Regions from separate parts of the Arthrobacter sp. SLBN-53 genome, predicted to be linked through region 1. Evidence: predicted binding sites of a transcription regulator. Region 1 holds the regulator's gene; each other region holds the start of a gene.
The links. Region 1 encodes LexA, which represses DNA repair genes until DNA is damaged. Its sites were predicted from a motif close to TCGAACANNTGTTCGA; they were not measured.
Positions count from the first base shown of each region.

Region 2: FBY28_RS13575 (HNH endonuclease signature motif containing protein) is a predicted target of LexA. The motif match lies at 1,690-1,705, and genes of this name have one in related genera.
Region 3: FBY28_RS24710 (HNH endonuclease signature motif containing protein) is a predicted target of LexA. The motif match lies at 1,927-1,942, and genes of this name have one in related genera.
Region 4: FBY28_RS11310 (HNH endonuclease signature motif containing protein) is a predicted target of LexA. The motif match lies at 1,900-1,915, and genes of this name have one in related genera.

Region 1 covers NZ_VFNN01000001.1:4,900,189-4,904,457, forward strand. Annotated here, with positions in the region: gene FBY28_RS23540 (LGFP repeat-containing protein) at 1-2,122, shown strand, start outside; gene lexA (transcriptional repressor LexA) at 2,153-2,827, opposite strand; gene FBY28_RS23550 (organic hydroperoxide resistance protein) at 2,935-3,357, opposite strand; gene FBY28_RS23555 (MarR family winged helix-turn-helix transcriptional regulator) at 3,386-3,817, opposite strand; gene FBY28_RS23560 (LysM peptidoglycan-binding domain-containing protein) at 4,013-4,269, shown strand, end outside.
Region 2 covers NZ_VFNN01000001.1:2,823,700-2,827,968, forward strand. Annotated here, with positions in the region: gene FBY28_RS13570 (acyl-CoA dehydrogenase family protein) at 1-134, shown strand, start outside; gene FBY28_RS13575 (HNH endonuclease signature motif containing protein) at 213-1,535, opposite strand; gene FBY28_RS13580 (LysR family transcriptional regulator) at 1,786-2,703, shown strand; gene FBY28_RS13585 (MFS transporter) at 2,714-3,964, shown strand; gene FBY28_RS13590 (acyl-CoA dehydrogenase family protein) at 4,062-4,269, shown strand, end outside.
Region 3 covers NZ_VFNN01000001.1:5,144,683-5,148,951, forward strand. Annotated here, with positions in the region: gene ppc (phosphoenolpyruvate carboxylase) at 1-1,738, shown strand, start outside; gene FBY28_RS24710 (HNH endonuclease signature motif containing protein) at 2,092-3,423, shown strand; gene FBY28_RS24715 (ATPase) at 3,545-3,916, opposite strand; gene FBY28_RS25835 (hypothetical protein) at 3,972-4,115, shown strand; gene pgl (6-phosphogluconolactonase) at 4,213-4,269, opposite strand, start outside.
Region 4 covers NZ_VFNN01000001.1:2,367,315-2,371,583, forward strand. Annotated here, with positions in the region: gene mdo (NDMA-dependent methanol dehydrogenase) at 1-319, opposite strand, end outside; gene FBY28_RS11310 (HNH endonuclease signature motif containing protein) at 463-1,896, opposite strand; gene FBY28_RS11315 (alpha/beta fold hydrolase) at 2,054-2,938, opposite strand; gene FBY28_RS11320 (winged helix-turn-helix transcriptional regulator) at 2,993-3,622, shown strand; gene egtE (ergothioneine biosynthesis PLP-dependent enzyme EgtE) at 3,612-4,269, opposite strand, start outside.

The sequences.
Region 1 (4,269 bases):
GGTAAGTGCCGGGCTGATGGCCGCGACGGTGCTGCTGGCACCGCAGGCGTCGGCGACGCCGGAAGGCGATGCCGATGCGGCAATCACCGTCGCGTGGGAGACCGCCGGCGGCGGTGCGGAGGGGCCACTCGGTCCCAAGGACGGCGGCGTGTACCCGGCCGGCCCGGGCTTCGGCCAGAACTTCGCCGGCGGCAAGATCTTCTTCACCCCGCAGACCGGCGCGCACATCATGTCCGGCGCCATCCTGGAGAAGTACGAATCCCAGGGTGGTCCGACCGGTGACCTGGGATTCCCGACCATCGACGAGGGGCCCGGACGGGCGGCCGACAGCCGCAACGTGACATTCAACGCGCCCGACAACCCGGTGATCTTCTGGACCCCCAGCACCGGTGCGCGGGTGGTGCGCGGTGCCATCAACAGCGCCTGGGACGCCCTTGGCGGATCGGCGGGCGTGCTCGGTGTGCCTGCCGATGACGAGACCATCGACGGTGACGTCGTCTCACAGAAGTTCACCGGCGGCCAGATCTCGTGGGATCGCAAGACGCGCGCCTTCACCACCACGCCACCAGAGCTGGCCGCCCAACTCGGGGCGGTACAGGTGCCCTCGGACGCGGCATCGGCCATCGCCGCGGCACGTCGGGCCGCCGGCGGCGAACTGGGGCCGCTCGGTGCCGAAGACGGGGCCCAGTATGCGATCGGCGCCGACGGCGTCGGCCAGAACTATGCCGGCGGCAAGATCTTCTACAGCCCGCAGACCGGTGCCAACGTGGTGACCGGGCAGATCCTGGCCAAGTACGAGAGTGTCGGTGGGCCGACCGGGGATCTCGGGTTCCCCACCGCCAGCGAGGCGGATGGCGGGCTGGCTCCGCAGAGCGCGGTGGTGCCCTTCGCCGCCGAGGACAAGCCGGTCATCTTCTGGACCCCCGACTTCGGTGCGGTGATCGTCCGTGGGGCCATGAATGCCGCCTGGGAGAAGTTGGGTGGCGCGACCGGCGAACTCGGCGCACCCAAGAGCGATCAGACCGACAACGGCGGCGTGATCAACCAACAGTTCAACGGTGGATCCATCTCGTGGGACAAGGCGGCCAACCGGTTCAGCACGGAGCCCGCGGGCTTGCAGTCGCAGCTGGCGGGCCTGCAGGTTCCCGGGGCTGATTCCCCGCAAGCGCCGGCCGATGGCCCGCAGGCGAACGGCGGCGGCGACAGCGGCGACAAGTGGTACACCTGGCGCTGGTGGTGGCTGCTGGGCCTCATCCCGGTGGTGGGTCTGATCGCCGTGATCGCCGTGGCGGTCTTGCGCAACCGGCGGTCCGGTGACGAGGACCGGTTCGACGACGACCTCGACGACGATCCGTATGACCGTGATGACCGTGGCTACTACGGCTATGGCCAGAACGATCACCAAGACGATTACCAAGACGATCACCAAAACGATGACCGGGCCGAGGATCGCGACAGCGGCTATGGTCCGCCGCCGCAGGATCCGTGGGCATCACTGTCGCCGGTCGGGTCAGCGGGCTCCTTCACGGTCGATCCGATCGACACCGGTGCCGGCCACGACCCCCGGGCCGGCGATGATGCGGATGCCGATGGCCTCGGCGTCGACCCGTTCGCCGATCGTGGTGCCGACACCGACCGGCCGGAAGAACTGCTGCGGTTCGACGACGACGAAGATGACGTCGACACCGCCCCGACCCGGATCGAGACGCCCACACCGCAGCCGGTTGAGTCCGTCTTCGCCGAGTCTGATTTCGCCGACTCGGATTATGCGGCGTCTGATTTCGCCGACTCGGATTATGCGGACTCGGACTTCGGTGCCCGTGTTGTCGGTGCACCGGTGCTCGAACCCGAGCCGGACCTGACCGCCCCGGAACCCGAGGTGACGGGCGGACGTCACGCTGCCGCCGGCGGGGACGATGATGACGATGACGCCGGTTGGACCTCGATGCGACTGGCGACCACCGATCGCTACCGCGCCCCGGAGGGTTACCCCATCAAGGCCGATACCAAGACCGGTCTCTACTGGGCGCCCGGTAGCCGCGGTTACCGCGATACCGAGGCCGAGATCTGGTTCTCCAGTGAGGAATTCGCGCGCGCGAACGGATTCATCCGCGCCGATTGATCAGACGCCGACCGGTCAGACGCCGACCGATCACACCTTGCGGATCACGGTGACGACCTTGCCGAGCACCACGGCGTCGTTACCGTCGATGGGTTCGAACGCCGGGTTGTGCGGCATCAGCCACACCTGACCCTTGGTCCGCTTGAAGGTCTTGACCGTGGCTTCGCCGTCGATCATGGCCGCGACGATATCGCCGTTGTCGGCGACGTTCTGCTGGCGCACGACCACCCAGTCGCCGTCGCAGATGGCCGCGTCGACCATGGATTCGCCGACCACCTTCAGCAGGAACAGCGATCCCTCGCCGACCAGCTCCTTGGGCAGCGGGAACACATCCTCCACGGCCTCCTCGGCCAGGATCGGCCCACCCGCCGCGATTCTGCCGAGCACCGGGACGAAGGTCGGTTCCGGTAGCGCATCGGAGCCCGCGACGTCGGTGGCCACGATCGGGGTGATCACCTCGTCGGCACCGCGCACGTCGACCGCGCGGGGGCGGTTGGGATCGCGCCGCAGATAGCCCTTGCGCTCCAGGGTGCGCAGCTGGTGGGCGACCGAGGACGTGGAGGTCAACCCCACCGCGTCCCCGATCTCCCGGATGCTCGGTGGGTAACCGCGGGTGGTCACCGACGAGCGGATGACCTCCAGGATGGTGCGCTGACGCTCGGTCAGGCTGGAGCGTGCCTCAGGGGTGTCGCTGCTGTCGCTCATGTCGCCGAATGTAGTCGCAGCCGCCCCGATAATCAAACATGTGTTCGAGGCGTGTCGCGGCCCGACAGGGCGTGTCTGCGGCGTCATTGCGGCGCGATCAGCCGAGCTCACTCATCGGTCACGGTCAGGGTCACCTCGATGTTGCCACGGGTGGCGTTGGAGTAGGGGCACACCCGGTGTGCGGCCTCGGCGAGCTCGGTGGCGGTGTCATGGTTCACATTGGGCAGCACGATCTCCAGCTCGACGGCAAGACCGAACGCGCCGTCCTCGGCGGCCCCCAGTGTCACCCGGGCGCCGACGGCGGAGTCGGTGACATCGGCCTTGTGTTCGCGGGCGACCAGTCGGAGTGCGGAGTGGAAGCACGCCGCGTAACCGACGGCGAACAGTTGCTCGGGATTGGTGCCGGTGCCGGAACCGCCCATCTCCTTGGGCATACTCAGTGCGACATCGACTTTCCCGTCGGAGGTGCGGCCGTGTCCGTCACGTCCCTCGCCGGTGGCCAGGGCCTCGGCGGTGTAAAGCTTCTTCATCGGTGGGTGTTCCTTTCGTCGTTTTCGGTCAGTGCGGTGAGCTGAGCTGGTCGACAAGTCCGCGGAGGGCGTCGCGTAGCGCGCCGACCTCCTCGGGTCGGGCATCGGTGGCGGCCAGCAGGCGCTGTGGAATGCAGGCGGCACGTTCTTCGAGGGCGCGCCCGGCGGGGGTGAGTGCGACCTCGACGCGACGTTCGTCGGCGGTCGCGCGGTGACGCACCACCAGGCCGGTGCTCTCCAGGCGTTTGATCAACGGTGAGAGGGTGCCGGAGTCCAGGTGCAGCCGCCGGCCCAGGTTTCCGACGGTGCTGGGGTCGTCCTCCCAGAGGGCCAGTAGGACGAGGTACTGGGGGTAGGTGATGCCCAGTTCCGCCAGGAGCGGCCGATAGGCCGCGGTCATCAGGCGCGAAGCCGAGTACAGCGCGAAGCACAGCTGTTCGTCGAGGCGTCCGGCGGTCATGACCACAACTGTAGCGGTCAATTCAATTGTGGGCAATTGAATTGAGCTGAGTTCCGTCCGCGGATTCGCGACCGTCCGCTTGTCGGTGGGTGTCGATATCGTTCGCTAACAGTTCGATCACGTGTTCTATCGTTCGAACAGATGATCGACTACAGTTCGAACAAAGAAGCGAACACACCTCAAGGAGGCAGGCACATGACGATTCTGGAAGCACGTAGCGATGTGCGTGAGCGCCGGACGTCCGGCGCCACCCGGCGGCAGGAAGTTCTGCGGCGCACCCCGTCGGAGGCCGAGGTGTGGCCCTTGCCTCGCGATGTCGTGGTGCGGCGGCGTCGGCGGCCGCAGGATCGTCGTCCCGGCGGTGCGCCGATCGGTCATCGCGGCACGGGGGTGCTGATGTCGCGTGCCTCGCACCGCAGGCCGATCACCCCGGCCGCGACCGTGCTGCTGGC
Region 2 (4,269 bases), 2.1 Mb from region 1:
AGGTTCTCGGCGGCGTCGGCTACACCCGCGACTTCCGGCCCGAACGGTACATGCGGGAAGCCAAGATCACCCAGATCTTCGAGGGCACCAACCAGATCCAGCGTCTGGTGATCGCCCGCGGGCTGACGGCCTAGCACTCGACCGCGCCCCGGTCGGACCCGTCTCACTGTGTAGTTGTCAAGGTGCGCTTGTTCTTTGGGGTGTCTTGGGGGTTATGCAGCTGCGGGTAGGTCGGCCATGGTGCGGCGGGTGTGGGAGCGCAGATGCTCCGGCTCGGGCCCGCCGGGTGTGCGGGGTGGGATGAACCAGGGGTGGCGGTCGCGGCCGAGATAGACCTGCCAGCCACCGTGATGGATCAGGCTGTGGTGCAACCGGCACAGCAGCACCCCGTTGCCTAAACTCGTTGCACCCCCGGCGCTCCAGGGTTGGATGTGGTGGGCATCGCACCACGACACCGGCCGCCCACACCCGGGATGGGCACACCCACCATCGCGGACGGCCAGCGCTTTACGGATCGCCGGAGTGAACAGCCTTTCCGCGCGCCCGACATCCAACGGCACCCCCGAGTGGTCGACGATCACCGACGTCAACGTCGCATCACAGCCGATCAACTCGGCGGTCACCCTGCTGACCGGCCCGCCGAACCCCAACCGATCCACCGATTCGTCATCGCTCACACCAGTGGCAACGGGCCGGATCAGGGTGACGTGCGGGAGCACCCCACCGGACATCGGACGCCTCGACTGCGACAAATAGGTGCGCAGCACCTGCCCCAACGCCTCGGCCCGCCGGGCATCAATGGACCGGGGGTCCGGGGACCCGTCGGGTAGCGGGACCGGTCGGCACAACGGATCCAACGCCGCACACAGCTCGTCCCCGGTCCCGACGTCCAGATCCAGGGTGGCCTCGAACCGGCCCTCAGCGTTCTGCACCAACGTCATCCCATTGAGCGCGGTGTCCTCGGCCACCGGCACCACCCGGTCGGCAGGGGCAAGACTCGCGACACGGTCGATGGCGATCGCCCGGGCCTTGGCCGCCACCTCGGCCGGGGAGGTCTGCACCATCAACGCACGCACCACCGCCGCCCGATCGTCCTCGGACAACGGTGCTCGCGACTCCACGTGCGCGACACCTTTGCCGACGGCGTCGGCGAACTCGATACCGATCCCACCCAACCGCTGCGCGATCGTCAGTGCAGGCAGCACAGCTGCCATCCGCCCCACCCGTACCGCCCGGGACGCCGCACCCGGCGACATCCCCAACAACCTCAACAGATCAGCCCCGGTGCGCAGGTGCCGCCGCCCCGGCACACCGGCCCGTTCGACCGCCGCCACCGCCGCGGCGATCACCAAGTCCAACAGATTCCGCGCCGACACCGCCGCAGCCAACACACCCAACAACGCCTCGTCATCGACCACCGGCCGCGGACAACCCACCAACCGCCCCAAAACCGGCCCCACATCACCCTCCGGCGGCACCGGAACAAGCTCATCGATCAGAGCGTCGACAAACGCATCAAGACAGCTGGCGTCCATAACGGATACCGACTTCCCCCACAGCACCCACCAAGGGGCACCACCCCACAAGCACAGCCCGCACGATCCCCCGGACAGGGACCGTCGAACCTCGCGGCGACCGGAGTCGCGGTCTGCGGCTCACCAGATGCGAGGGTCGGGAACCGCGGCGCATTCGAACTTATGTTCGAGTCTATGCCCAATGCCGAAGCTCCGCAAGGGGTCCGCACCACGGCATCGGCCACGGCGCAACCGCCTCTACACTCCAGCCATGGATCTCGACGAACTGCACTGGTTCGTGACGCTCGCCGAGACCGAGCATGTCACCGATGCCGCCGCCGAATTGGGCATCAGCCAACCGACCCTGTCCCGGGCGCTCGCTCGCCTGGAGGCGCGCATCGGAGCACCATTGTTCGACCGTGTGAACCGTCGCCTCCGGCTCAACGCCTACGGCGCCATCCTGCTCGATCACGCGCGCCGCAGCATTGCCGAAATCACCAGCGCCACAGAACGTATTGCCGCCCTGCGGGATCCCGACACCGGTACCGTCCGACTCGCCTTCCTACACTCACAAGCCGGCGGATTCGTCCCGGACCTCCTGCGCCGGTTCCGCGCCGAAGCCCCCAACGTGCAGTTCGAACTGTTCCAGGGTGCCACGCTCGACATCCTCGATCGGCTCGACAAGGGGCACGTCGACCTTGCCATCACCTCACCGCGGCCAGCGGGCTTTCCGTGGCGGGTGCTCTACGGCGAGCGCCTGTGCCTGGCCGTCCCCCGGGATCACCGGTTCGCCGGGCGCAGCCGTCTACGACTTGCCGACGCCGGCGGCGAACCCTTCGTTGCGCTACAGCCGGGATTCGGCCTGCGCCAGTTGACCGATGAGCTCTGCGTCGCAGCCGGGATCGCACCGACGATCGTCTTCGAAGCCATGGAGATCCCCACGGTCGAGGGCCTGGTGGCCGCGGGATTCGGCGTCGCGGTCGTCCCGCTTCCACACCCCGATCGCATGGACAGTGCAGCGGCCTACATCCCGCTGTCCGAACCCACCGCCAAACGTCAGCTGGGTCTGACCTGGCGACCCGATGGCGAACTACCGCCTGCGGCTACCAGGCTGGTCGAGTTCATCATGCACAATCTGCATGATCTGACAGCAGTTCATACATTAGACACATTGAGAAGACCCTCCTAGTCTCGCCTGGGTGACCACGACGCTGAGCCCCACCGACTGGCCGGGTCATCAGCGTGGTTCCAAGGAGTACCGACGACTGTTGGCCGCGTTGTTCTTCGGCGGTGTCGCGACATTCGCGCAGCTGTATTCACCACAGGCCGTGCTGCCCATGATCGCTGCCGACCTGGGCACCGGCGCCGCGCACGCTGCACTGCTCGTCTCGGCGGCCACGGTCGGACTCGCCGTCGGCGTCATCCCGTGGGCGGCGGTCGCCGACCGGTTCGGTCGGGTTCAGGCGATGACCGTTTCGATCACGGCGGCAACGCTTCTCGGTCTGCTCGTCCCGCTCGCTCCCACCTCGGACCTCCTGCTCACCGGCCGCTTCCTTGAGGGCCTCATGCTCGGCGGGGTACCGGCGATCGCCATCGCCTACCTGTCCGAGGAGATCGATCCCGGCCATGCCGCGCGGGCAGCGGGAAGTTACGTGGCCGGCAGCACCATCGGGGGCCTCAGCGGCCGGTTGGTCACCGGTCCCGTCGCCGAGTTCGCCGGCTGGCGCATCGGGGTCGTCACCGTTGCGGTGCTGTGCGCGCTGTCGGCAATGGCGTTCGTCAGGCTCGCCCCGCGGGCGCGCGGTTTCCGGCCGGCCCGCATCAAGGGGCTGGGTCGGCGGCTGGCCGAAAACCTGCGCTCACCGCAGCAACTCGTCCTCTACGGCCAGGGCTTCCTGCTGATGGGTGGATTCGTCGCGCTCTACAACTTCTTGGGCTTCCGGCTGGCAACCGCACCGTTCGACCTGCCCCAGACCGTCGTCAGCCTGGTCTTCCTGGCCTATCTGGCCGGCACCTGGGCGTCGGCGCGCGCGGGTGCCGAGGCAAGCCGGTTCGGGCGCAAACCGGTCCTGCTCGCCTCGATCGCCACCATGATCATCGGCACCGCGCTGACCATCAGCACCGAACTCGTCGTGGTGCTGGCCGGACTACTGATCGCCACGGCGGGCTTCTTCGGCGCGCACGCCATCGCCTCGGGGTGGGTGGGCGCCCGTGCCGGAACGGCCAAGGCGCAGGCATCGGCTCTCTACAACCTGTTCTACTACGCGGGATCCAGTGCGCTGGGCTGGTTGGGCGGTGTGGCATTCGACGCGGCCGGTTGGACCGCCGTGGCCGGATCGGTCATCGGCCTGGCACTGCTTGCCGGGGCACTCGCCCTCACCACGCTGGAAAATCCATGCCGCACTCGACGTCCGGGCGGGGACCGACAAGGCGCCGCTGCGCCGCTGTGATGGCGACGTCGTCGATGGTCGCCTCGCACCGTGACATCTGCCCGTCGATGGGGACCCGCACGTTCACTTATCTAACCAAGTGGCATATCGTAGCGGCATGGACTTCGCGATGTCGGCCAAAGCAGCTGATTACCACAAGCGCCTCTCCGACTTCATGGTCGAGAATGTCTTCCCCGCCGAGGAGTCCTACCACGCCTACCGCGAGGAGAAGGGTCCCAAGGACCACACCGTGCCCCCGGTGGTCGAAGAGCTCAAGACCAAGGCCAAGGCCGCGGGGCTGTGGAACCTGTTCCTGCCCTCGGAGT
Region 3 (4,269 bases), 240 kb from region 1:
GCTGACCGCGACCGCCATGCAGATCCTGGATGACCAGCCCGCACTCGAGCTCGACCTCGGTCTGGAACCCTACGAGACGCCCGAGCAGTTGTTGGCAGATCTGGATACCGTGGATGCATCGTTGCGTGACAACGGCTCCGCGGTGCTGGCGGACGATCGACTGGGTCGACTCCGAGAAGCGGTGCGGGTGTTCGGTTTTCACCTGTCGGGTCTGGACATGCGGCAGAACTCCGAGGTACACGAGCAGGTGATCGCCGAGTTGCTGGCCTGGGCGGGTGTCCATCCGGACTACGCCTCGCTGCCCGAGGAGGCGCGGGTCGAATTGTTGGCCGCCGAGATCGGCACCCGCCGTCCGCTGGTCGGACCCGGCGCGGAGTTGTCCGACTTGGCCGCCAAGGAGCTCGGCATCGTCCGGGCCGCCGCCCGGGCGGTGAAAGTATTCGGGCCACAAGCCATTCCGAACTACATCATCTCGATGTGCCAGTCGGTATCGGACATGCTGGAAGCCGCGGTCCTGCTGAAAGAGGCCGGACTGCTCGATGCCACCGCCGGTGCCGTCTACGCACCGGTGGGCATCGTCCCGTTGTTCGAGACGATCGATGACCTGCAGCGCGGCTCGGCCATTCTGGAGGCCGCATTGGACCTCCCGGTCTATCGGGCGTTGGTGACCGCACGTGGTGACCAACAGGAGGTCATGCTCGGCTATTCGGATTCCAACAAGGACGGTGGGTACCTGGCGGCCAACTGGGCGCTCTACCGCGCCGAGCTGGACCTGGTGGATTCGGCACAGCGGACCGGAATCCGGTTGCGGCTCTTCCACGGTCGAGGTGGCACCGTCGGTCGCGGCGGTGGTCCGAGCTATGACGCCATCCTGGCCCAGCCGCCCGGTGCGGTGAAGGGATCGCTGCGCATCACCGAACAGGGCGAGGTGATCGCCGCCAAGTACGCCGAGCCGCGGATCGCCCACCGCAACCTGGAGACCTTGCTGGCCGCCACCCTTGAGTCGACCCTGCTGGATGTCGAGGGGTTGGGGGAGGACGCCGAGGACGCCTACCGCGTGCTCGACGACCTCGCGGCCCGCGCCCAGCGCGCGTACGCCGAATTGGTGCACGAGACACCGGGATTCGTCGAGTACTTCAAGGCCTCGACCCCGGTGAGCGAGATCGGCGCGCTCAACATCGGCAGCCGGCCGACATCGCGCAAACCGACCACTGCCATCTCGGATCTGCGGGCCATCCCGTGGGTGCTGGCCTGGAGCCAATCCCGGGTGATGCTGCCGGGCTGGTACGGCACCGGCACCGCCTTCGAACAGTTCGTCGCCGGTGACGATACGAAACTGGAGATCCTGCGCGACCTCTACAACCGATGGCCGTTCTTCCGCACTGTGCTGTCGAACATGGCGCAGGTGCTGTCGAAATCGGATCTCGGCCTGGCGGCCCGCTATTCGGAGTTGGTAGCCGACGAGGAGCTGCGGGCGAGGGTCTTCGACAAGATCGTCGATGAGCACGAGCGGACCGTCCGCATGCATGGACTGATCACCGGCCAGGATGACCTGCTTGCCGACAACCCGGCGTTGGCCAGGTCGGTGTTCAACCGGTTTCCGTACCTGGAACCGCTGAATCACCTGCAGGTGGAATTGCTGCGCCGATACCGGTCCGGGGACGATGACGAACTGGTGCAACGCGGCATTCTGCTGACGATGAGCGGGTTGGCCAGCGCTCTGCGCAACTCGGGATAGTTGCACAGCGCCAGTGTGACGCTTCAGCACATCGGTGACGATGGCGCCGCATCACGGTGACCGCGTCCTTTGCGGTCGGGGCGTGGTCGAGCCCGGGGCCGGGCCGAAGTGTCACCATCAGAAGCGCCCGGACCGTCACCGATGTCCCGCGAGATAACACTTGCGTAGTAACCATACTCGACGTATACTCGAACACAAGTTCGAATGTAAAAGCATCCAAGGTCCGATCAGCACGGGGGGGCCTGCACCGCGACTGTTGTCGCCGAGGGGTTCGACGGTCCCGTGATGGACCGCCAGAGCCAATTGCCAAAGTCTTCGATGAACTTGCCTGCCCCATCAGAATCCTCGAAAGCTTGGGTATCGGCATGGACGCCACCTACCTCGATTCGTTTGTCGACGCTCTGATCGACGATCTCGCTCCAGTGTCATCGGAGGTTGATGTCGGGCCGGGCTTGGGTCGGTTGGTGGGTTGTCCGCGCCCGGTGGTCGATGACGAGGCGTTGTGGGGTGTGTTGGCTGCGGCGGTGTCGGCGCGGAATCTGTTGGACTTTGTGATCGCCGCGGCGGTGGTGGCGGCCGAGCGGGCCGGTGTGCCGGGGCGGCGGCACCTGCGCACCGGGGCTGATCTGTTGAGGTTGTTGGGGATGGCCCCGGGTGCGGCGGCCCGGGCGGTACGGGTGGGGCGCGCCGCATCGTCGTTGCCGGCGTTGACGATCGCGCAGCGGTTGGGTGGGATCGGTATCGAGTTCGCCGACGCGGTCGGCAAAGGTGTCGCGCACGTGGAATCCCGAGCACTGTTGTCCGAGGACGATCGGGCGGCGGTGGTGCGTGCGTTGATGGTGCAGACCTCCCCGGCCGAGGTGGCCGCCAAAGCCCGGGCGATCGGCATCGACCGTGTCGCCGCGCTACCGGTCGAGCAGCGGGTGGTGCCGGTGGCCGAGGACACCTCGCTCAACGAGATGACGCTGGTGCAGAACGCTGAGGGCCGGTTCGAGGCCACCCTCGATCTGGACGTGACGACTGGGGAAGAGTTGTGTGCGGCGTTGGATCCGTTGTGCCGGCCAGTCCCGCTACCGGATGGGTCGCTGGATCCGCGTCCGATCAACAATCGGCGGGCGGAGGCGTTGGGGCAGGTGCTGCGTACGTTTTTGTCGCAGTCGAGGCGTCCGATGTCCGGTGGGGTGCTCCCGCGCGTCACCCTGATCCGACCGGTGGCCCCGGGCGTGGGTGGGGAGGTGGTGGATCGGTTGGGGTTCGGTGGCCCAATCTCCGCGGCGACCGCCGAGTTGATCGGCTGTGATGCGACGTTGACGTCGGTGATCGTCGACCACGCCGGGGTGCCGTTGGATGTCGGGCGCGCCCAGCGGTTGTTCACCCCCGCGATCCGTAAAGCGCTGGCCGTCCGTGACGGTGGGTGCGCCCATCCCGGGTGTGGGCGGCCGGTGTCGTGGTGCGATGCCCACCACATCCAACCCTGGAGCGCCGGGGGCACCACCAGTGTGGACAACGGTGTGCTGCTGTGCCGGCTGCACCACAGTCTCATCCATCACGGTGGCTGGCAGGTCTACCTCGGCCGCGACCGGCACCCCTGGTTCATCCCACCCCACACACCCGGTGAACGCGAGCCGGCACACCTGCGCTCCCACACCCGCCGCACCATGACCGACCTAACGGCGGCGGCGTGACTGGGTCCACCGCACAGAGGTTCACGAAGCAGCTTGACAACTACACAGTGAAAACGGCCGGCAGGGTCATTGGCGGTTGCGCGGAGCGTGGTCAGTCGACCTAGAAGGGTGGTCTGCCGCGCTAGACGTGGGCCGCTCGGCGCAGCTGGGAGACCAGACCGCGGACCGCGCTCTCGACTACCGCGATCGGGGTGGCGATGGCCTCACCGAGTTCGACGATCGCTTCCACCCGCGCGACGATGAGCTCGAGGCGTTCGACCATCGCGATCAGCCGGGGTGCCAGCTCGTCGATGCTGTTGATCGTCGAGTTGAAGCGGTCCAGCGTGACATCGAGCTCGCCGATCGAGTTGTTCAGCGTCACCACGGTGCGGTCGAGGTCGGTCAGCAGAGTTTCCACCTGCACGACAGTGGCATCGGCGTTCAGCGCTGCCTGCGTCAGCGTCCTGATTCGCCTGGTAGCCGGGCGGGCCCGACCACCGCTTCTGTCTGCCATGAAATCAGTATGCGGTCGAGGGAACCGAATCGGGCGCAGGTGCGTCTGATTCTGTATGGCGAAGTTCTGTTACGGGAGCCCACGGCTACACCCAGAACCGGGATCGGCGCGTGCGGTGGCCGATTACCTGGCCGGATACGGTGAGGCGCTGGCGGACAGTCGGTCGGACTGCTTGCCGGACCAGATGGCCGAGGACTGACATCAGGGACGCTGACATCGGGCGGCTCCCAGATCAGGTGCGCTGGTATCACGCGGCCCGCAGATCAGGCGACCCGCCGGTCAGGGGAGAGCGGCGGTCAGGCCGGCAGCTTGCTCGCCGATGCCTTGTCCAGCAGCCACACGGTCTTCTCGCG
Region 4 (4,269 bases), 2.5 Mb from region 1:
CACCGCCGATGGAGATGATGCTGTCGCACTTCTCCTGCTGGTAGAGCGCCGCGGCCTCCATGACGTTGTAGTCCTTGGGGTTGGATTCCACCTTGTCGTAGAGCACGACCTCGACGCCCTGGTACTCGATCTTGCCGGTCAGTTCCTCGATGATGCCCGAACCCCGCAGGCCGGTGGTCATCAGCAGGGTGCGCTTGAAGCCGAGGTTCTTGGCCTCCACACCGATGATGTCGTGGGCGCCCACACCGAGCAGGGCGCGGGGGAAGGGGTGGAACTCCTTGATCGGAAAATCCCAAATCTGGTTCAGCTCAATGGCCATCGGACGACTCCTCGCGGTATCGGACGGGTGGTGCACCCGGTAGATCTCACCGTGGCCCCGCGTGGTCCGCGTCACAATGGCTTCGGCTCAGGACCCGCCGTCCGGAACGCCGAAACCGTCCGATCGGGCAGGTAGGCCTGCCGTCAGAAGGGTGGGGGTTCGTAGTGGACGGCGATGCGGGCATGTTCCTGTCGTTCCTGTTCGTCGACTCGACACCGGTTCGCCGCACGTTCGGCGGTGATGCGGCGGGTGCGGTCTTCGGCGCGGGAGCGATCGCGGGTGGGCATTTTCAGGCAGCGCTTCGCGTTGACGGGCAGGCTGGGTTGCAGCGAAGGCTCGCCGGTGGGGTCGCCCAGGCCGGTGAACCAGTGTCCGCCCTCGGGTTCGGTGGTGTAGACGTGCCCGGTCGGCGAGGTCCATACGACGGTGCCGTTGGCCAGTTGTGTGTCGCGCCAGTCGTGGAACGTTTTCAACAGATGGTGCGCCCGGCACAGGCATTTCAGGTTCGAGGGGTGGGTGGGCCCGGCCGGGTACGGGACGGTGTGGTCGATATCGGTGTTCCAGGCCGGCACATCGCAGCCCGGGAAGCGGCACGTCAGGTCCCGGCAGCGGATGAACTCGCCCAGTGTCGTAGACGGGAAGCGGCCGGCCTCGACGGTGATGGCGGCCGGCTCGACCGTGCGGACCCTCGCGTTGCGTCGGGCCTCGTCGACGGCAGGCAGGCCGATGTGTCCGTAGCCGGGAACGATGCCCAGACCGCCGACCGAATCGGCGACCAGGTGCACGATCAGACTGGCGCACGGCACGCCACTGGACACCGTCAGCGGCTCTGCCGGGCAACCGGATTGACCGCACCGACACGTCAGGGGCTTACCGATGAACACCGCGAAGAAGGCGTCCGAGCGGCGTTGATCCCTGGTACGCGGATCGGTGGGACACACCGAATCGGCCATCGCATCGAGGACGGCGTTCATCGCGGCGAGCGCAGCGAGGTCGATGCGGCCCCAAATCTCAGCGGTGCCGTCGCCGTTGGGGCAACCCCCGATCTCACGGTCACGGCGGATCTGCTCGCGGATCCGTACCGCCTCGGGATCCTGGGCGGCGATGACGGCGTTGATGCGGGCCTCGATCTTCGGCTCGGACAGCCGCACCCAGGTGAGGGCCTTCTCTGCCAGTCGCTCATCGACACGAGCCACGATCTCGGGGTCCTGGATGAGTTCGGTGCGCGACACGATCGCCGCCAGCATCCGGTAATCGAGCAACCCGCTCTTGGCGGTCGCGAGCACCCGGGGCAGCCGGGTGTACAACGCGATCGCCATCCGAACCTGCGCAGCGGCCCGGCACCGGCTCAACGCCAATGCCGCAGCAACCTCGGCGACCAGGCTGCCGTGCCCGTCGATGGCCCAGCACAATTTCTCGGTGTCATCATCGGGAGCGCGCACGTCGTAGAGCTGGCCGATGGCGAACAACCGGCGTGCACCACACGCATTCTCCTCACGGGCCTCGGCACCGATGTTGTCCACCGCTTGCCAGGCCGCCCGCTCCTCGGCCTCGAAGGTCGCCATGGTGTTCTTCATGAATAGAACACTAGTTCGATGGTCTGACACGTTGCGGCTCGACAGAAGATGTCCACACCGATTAGGCGGACTAGCGAAACCCTTGCAGAGAGCCCAGTTTCAAGGACTCTCGATCCCCGGTGTCTAGCCACGCTAATCGACGGGGACCCAGTGGACCCTAGGGGCGTGCGGACCACCCGCGGACCGCGGCGACGAACTCCTCCGGTGCGTCGGACTCCACGTAGAGGCCGGCACCCTTGACGATCACGGTCTGGTGATCGGGGAACTCGCGCTCCAGCCGTTCGCGCTCCTGGGGGCGGAAGGCGATATCGCCATCACCCCAGATGATCAGCGTGGGTAGGTGCGCGATGGCCGGCAGCCCGGCCTCGACCGCTGCGAAGAACGCGCGGCCGGACAGCACCGCACCGGGGAGCACCGCGCTCGCCTGCCGGCGCGCCGGTGTGTCCAACGCTCGCCGGTAGTGCTCCATCTCGGAATCGGAGGGCTTGCGGCGCTTGTGCCCCACCGGGATGAAGGCGCTGACGAGAAGGTTGAATTGGCGGACCAGCAGACGGGTCAGCGGTCCGCCCATGATGTGCCCGAAAGCCTCGAAGTGCAGGATGCCGTTGACCGGCCACGCCCACGTGTTGGCCAGGACCAGACGCCGGAAAACCTCCGGGCGGCGCTGCGCGACGGCCAGCCCGATCATTCCACCCCAGTCCTGCCCGACCAGCGTCACATCGTCCAGAGCGAGCTCGTCGACGAAGGCGGTCACCACCTCCGCGTGGTCCTGCGGTGCGAACCGGTAACCGGACCGGGCCGTCGACAGCCCGAATCCCGGATAGTCCAGCGCTATGCAGCGGTAGTCGCGCCGCAGTTCCCGCACGACATCACGCCAGAGGAACGACCAGGTCGGATTGCCGTGCAGTAGAAGCAAGATGGGGCCGGAACCCTCGTCGATGTAGTGCACGGAGTGCCCGTCGATATCGACGAATCGACTCTCGAAGGGGAACAGTTCGTCGTCGACCCAATCCGGCCGGACGCGCTTCGCAGTATCGGTCATGCACTTGACGGTCTCATATACACTTTATTTTCTCAAGCGATTGGAGAATGTGCGATGCGCCGTTACGGCCAATACTGCGGGCTGGCCCGCTCACTGGAGATCGTGGGCGATCGATGGAATCTGCTCATCGTCCGCCAGCTGCTGATCGCGCCGGCCCGCTACCGTGATCTGGTCGCCGGGCTACCTGGGATCGCCACCAACCTGCTCGCCGACCGCCTGCGCGAACTGGAATCGGCGGGCGTCGTCGAGCGCCGGCTCGGCGACGGCAGCACAGTCGAATACGCCCTCACTGCCTGGGGCGCCGAGCTACGCGAGCCCATCGAGGGCTTGATCCGCTGGTCCACCCCGTTGATGGTGCGCGGACCCGAGGGCGACGCGTTCCGCCACGAGTGGCTGACCGTCGCGATCCCGGCCCTGCTGTCCGCCCGTGTGAAGGTCCGTGCCGCCGTGTCGATCGGTCTTGCCGGTGACGATATGGCCCTGCAGCTCAACGCTTCCCGCGCGGGTTTCACAGTGGGCACTCCCGACGGTCGCGAACTGGCCGGCACGCTGCACGGCGCCCCCGAGTACATCCTCGGTCTGGCCGCCGGGGCTCTGACCATCGACGATGCCCGCGCCCTCGGGGTGATCGAGATCGACGGTGACGAGGCGACCGTCCGATCGATCCTCGGCGCTACGAGCTGACCGCCACCAACGCCGCCGCGAATCGCTCCAGATCCGCTGCCGAGCCGTCGACATGCGGGGACACCCGCAGCACGGGCCCGTCCATCTCGTGGGGCGCCCGACCCGCCTCACAGGCGGTGGTGATGATCCCGTGCTCGGCGATCAGCCGCGACCGCACCACCGCCGGTTCGGCCCCGTCGAGCGGACGCAGCGTGGTGATCGCACTGGGCTCGGCGGCCGGCTCGACGACCTGCCAACCCGCGATATCGGCCAGCACACCGCGGGTCAGCGCACCGATCTCGGCCAGCCTGGCCTGCGTGGCCGCGGGGCCGTCGGCCAGATGCTCTCCCAGTGCCAGCGAAAAGCCCAGCCGGGAACCGATATTGGCCTCGTGCAGTTCCATCGGGGCCCACCGCGGCACCAACTGCGCATACAGTTCGGGCCGCACCGCCAGCGCTCCGACCCCTCGGGGCCCGGCCAGCCATTTACGCGACGACGTGTAGAGGACATCGGGACCCACCGCACAGTCGAGGTGTCCCAGTCCCTGCGCGGCATCCACCACCAACGGCAATCCGAGATCGCGGCAGACCTGCGCGAGCTCGGCCAGCGGCTGGACGATCCCGCGGTGGCTGCCCAGCACCGTCAGATGAACGAGCGCAGGCGGGTCC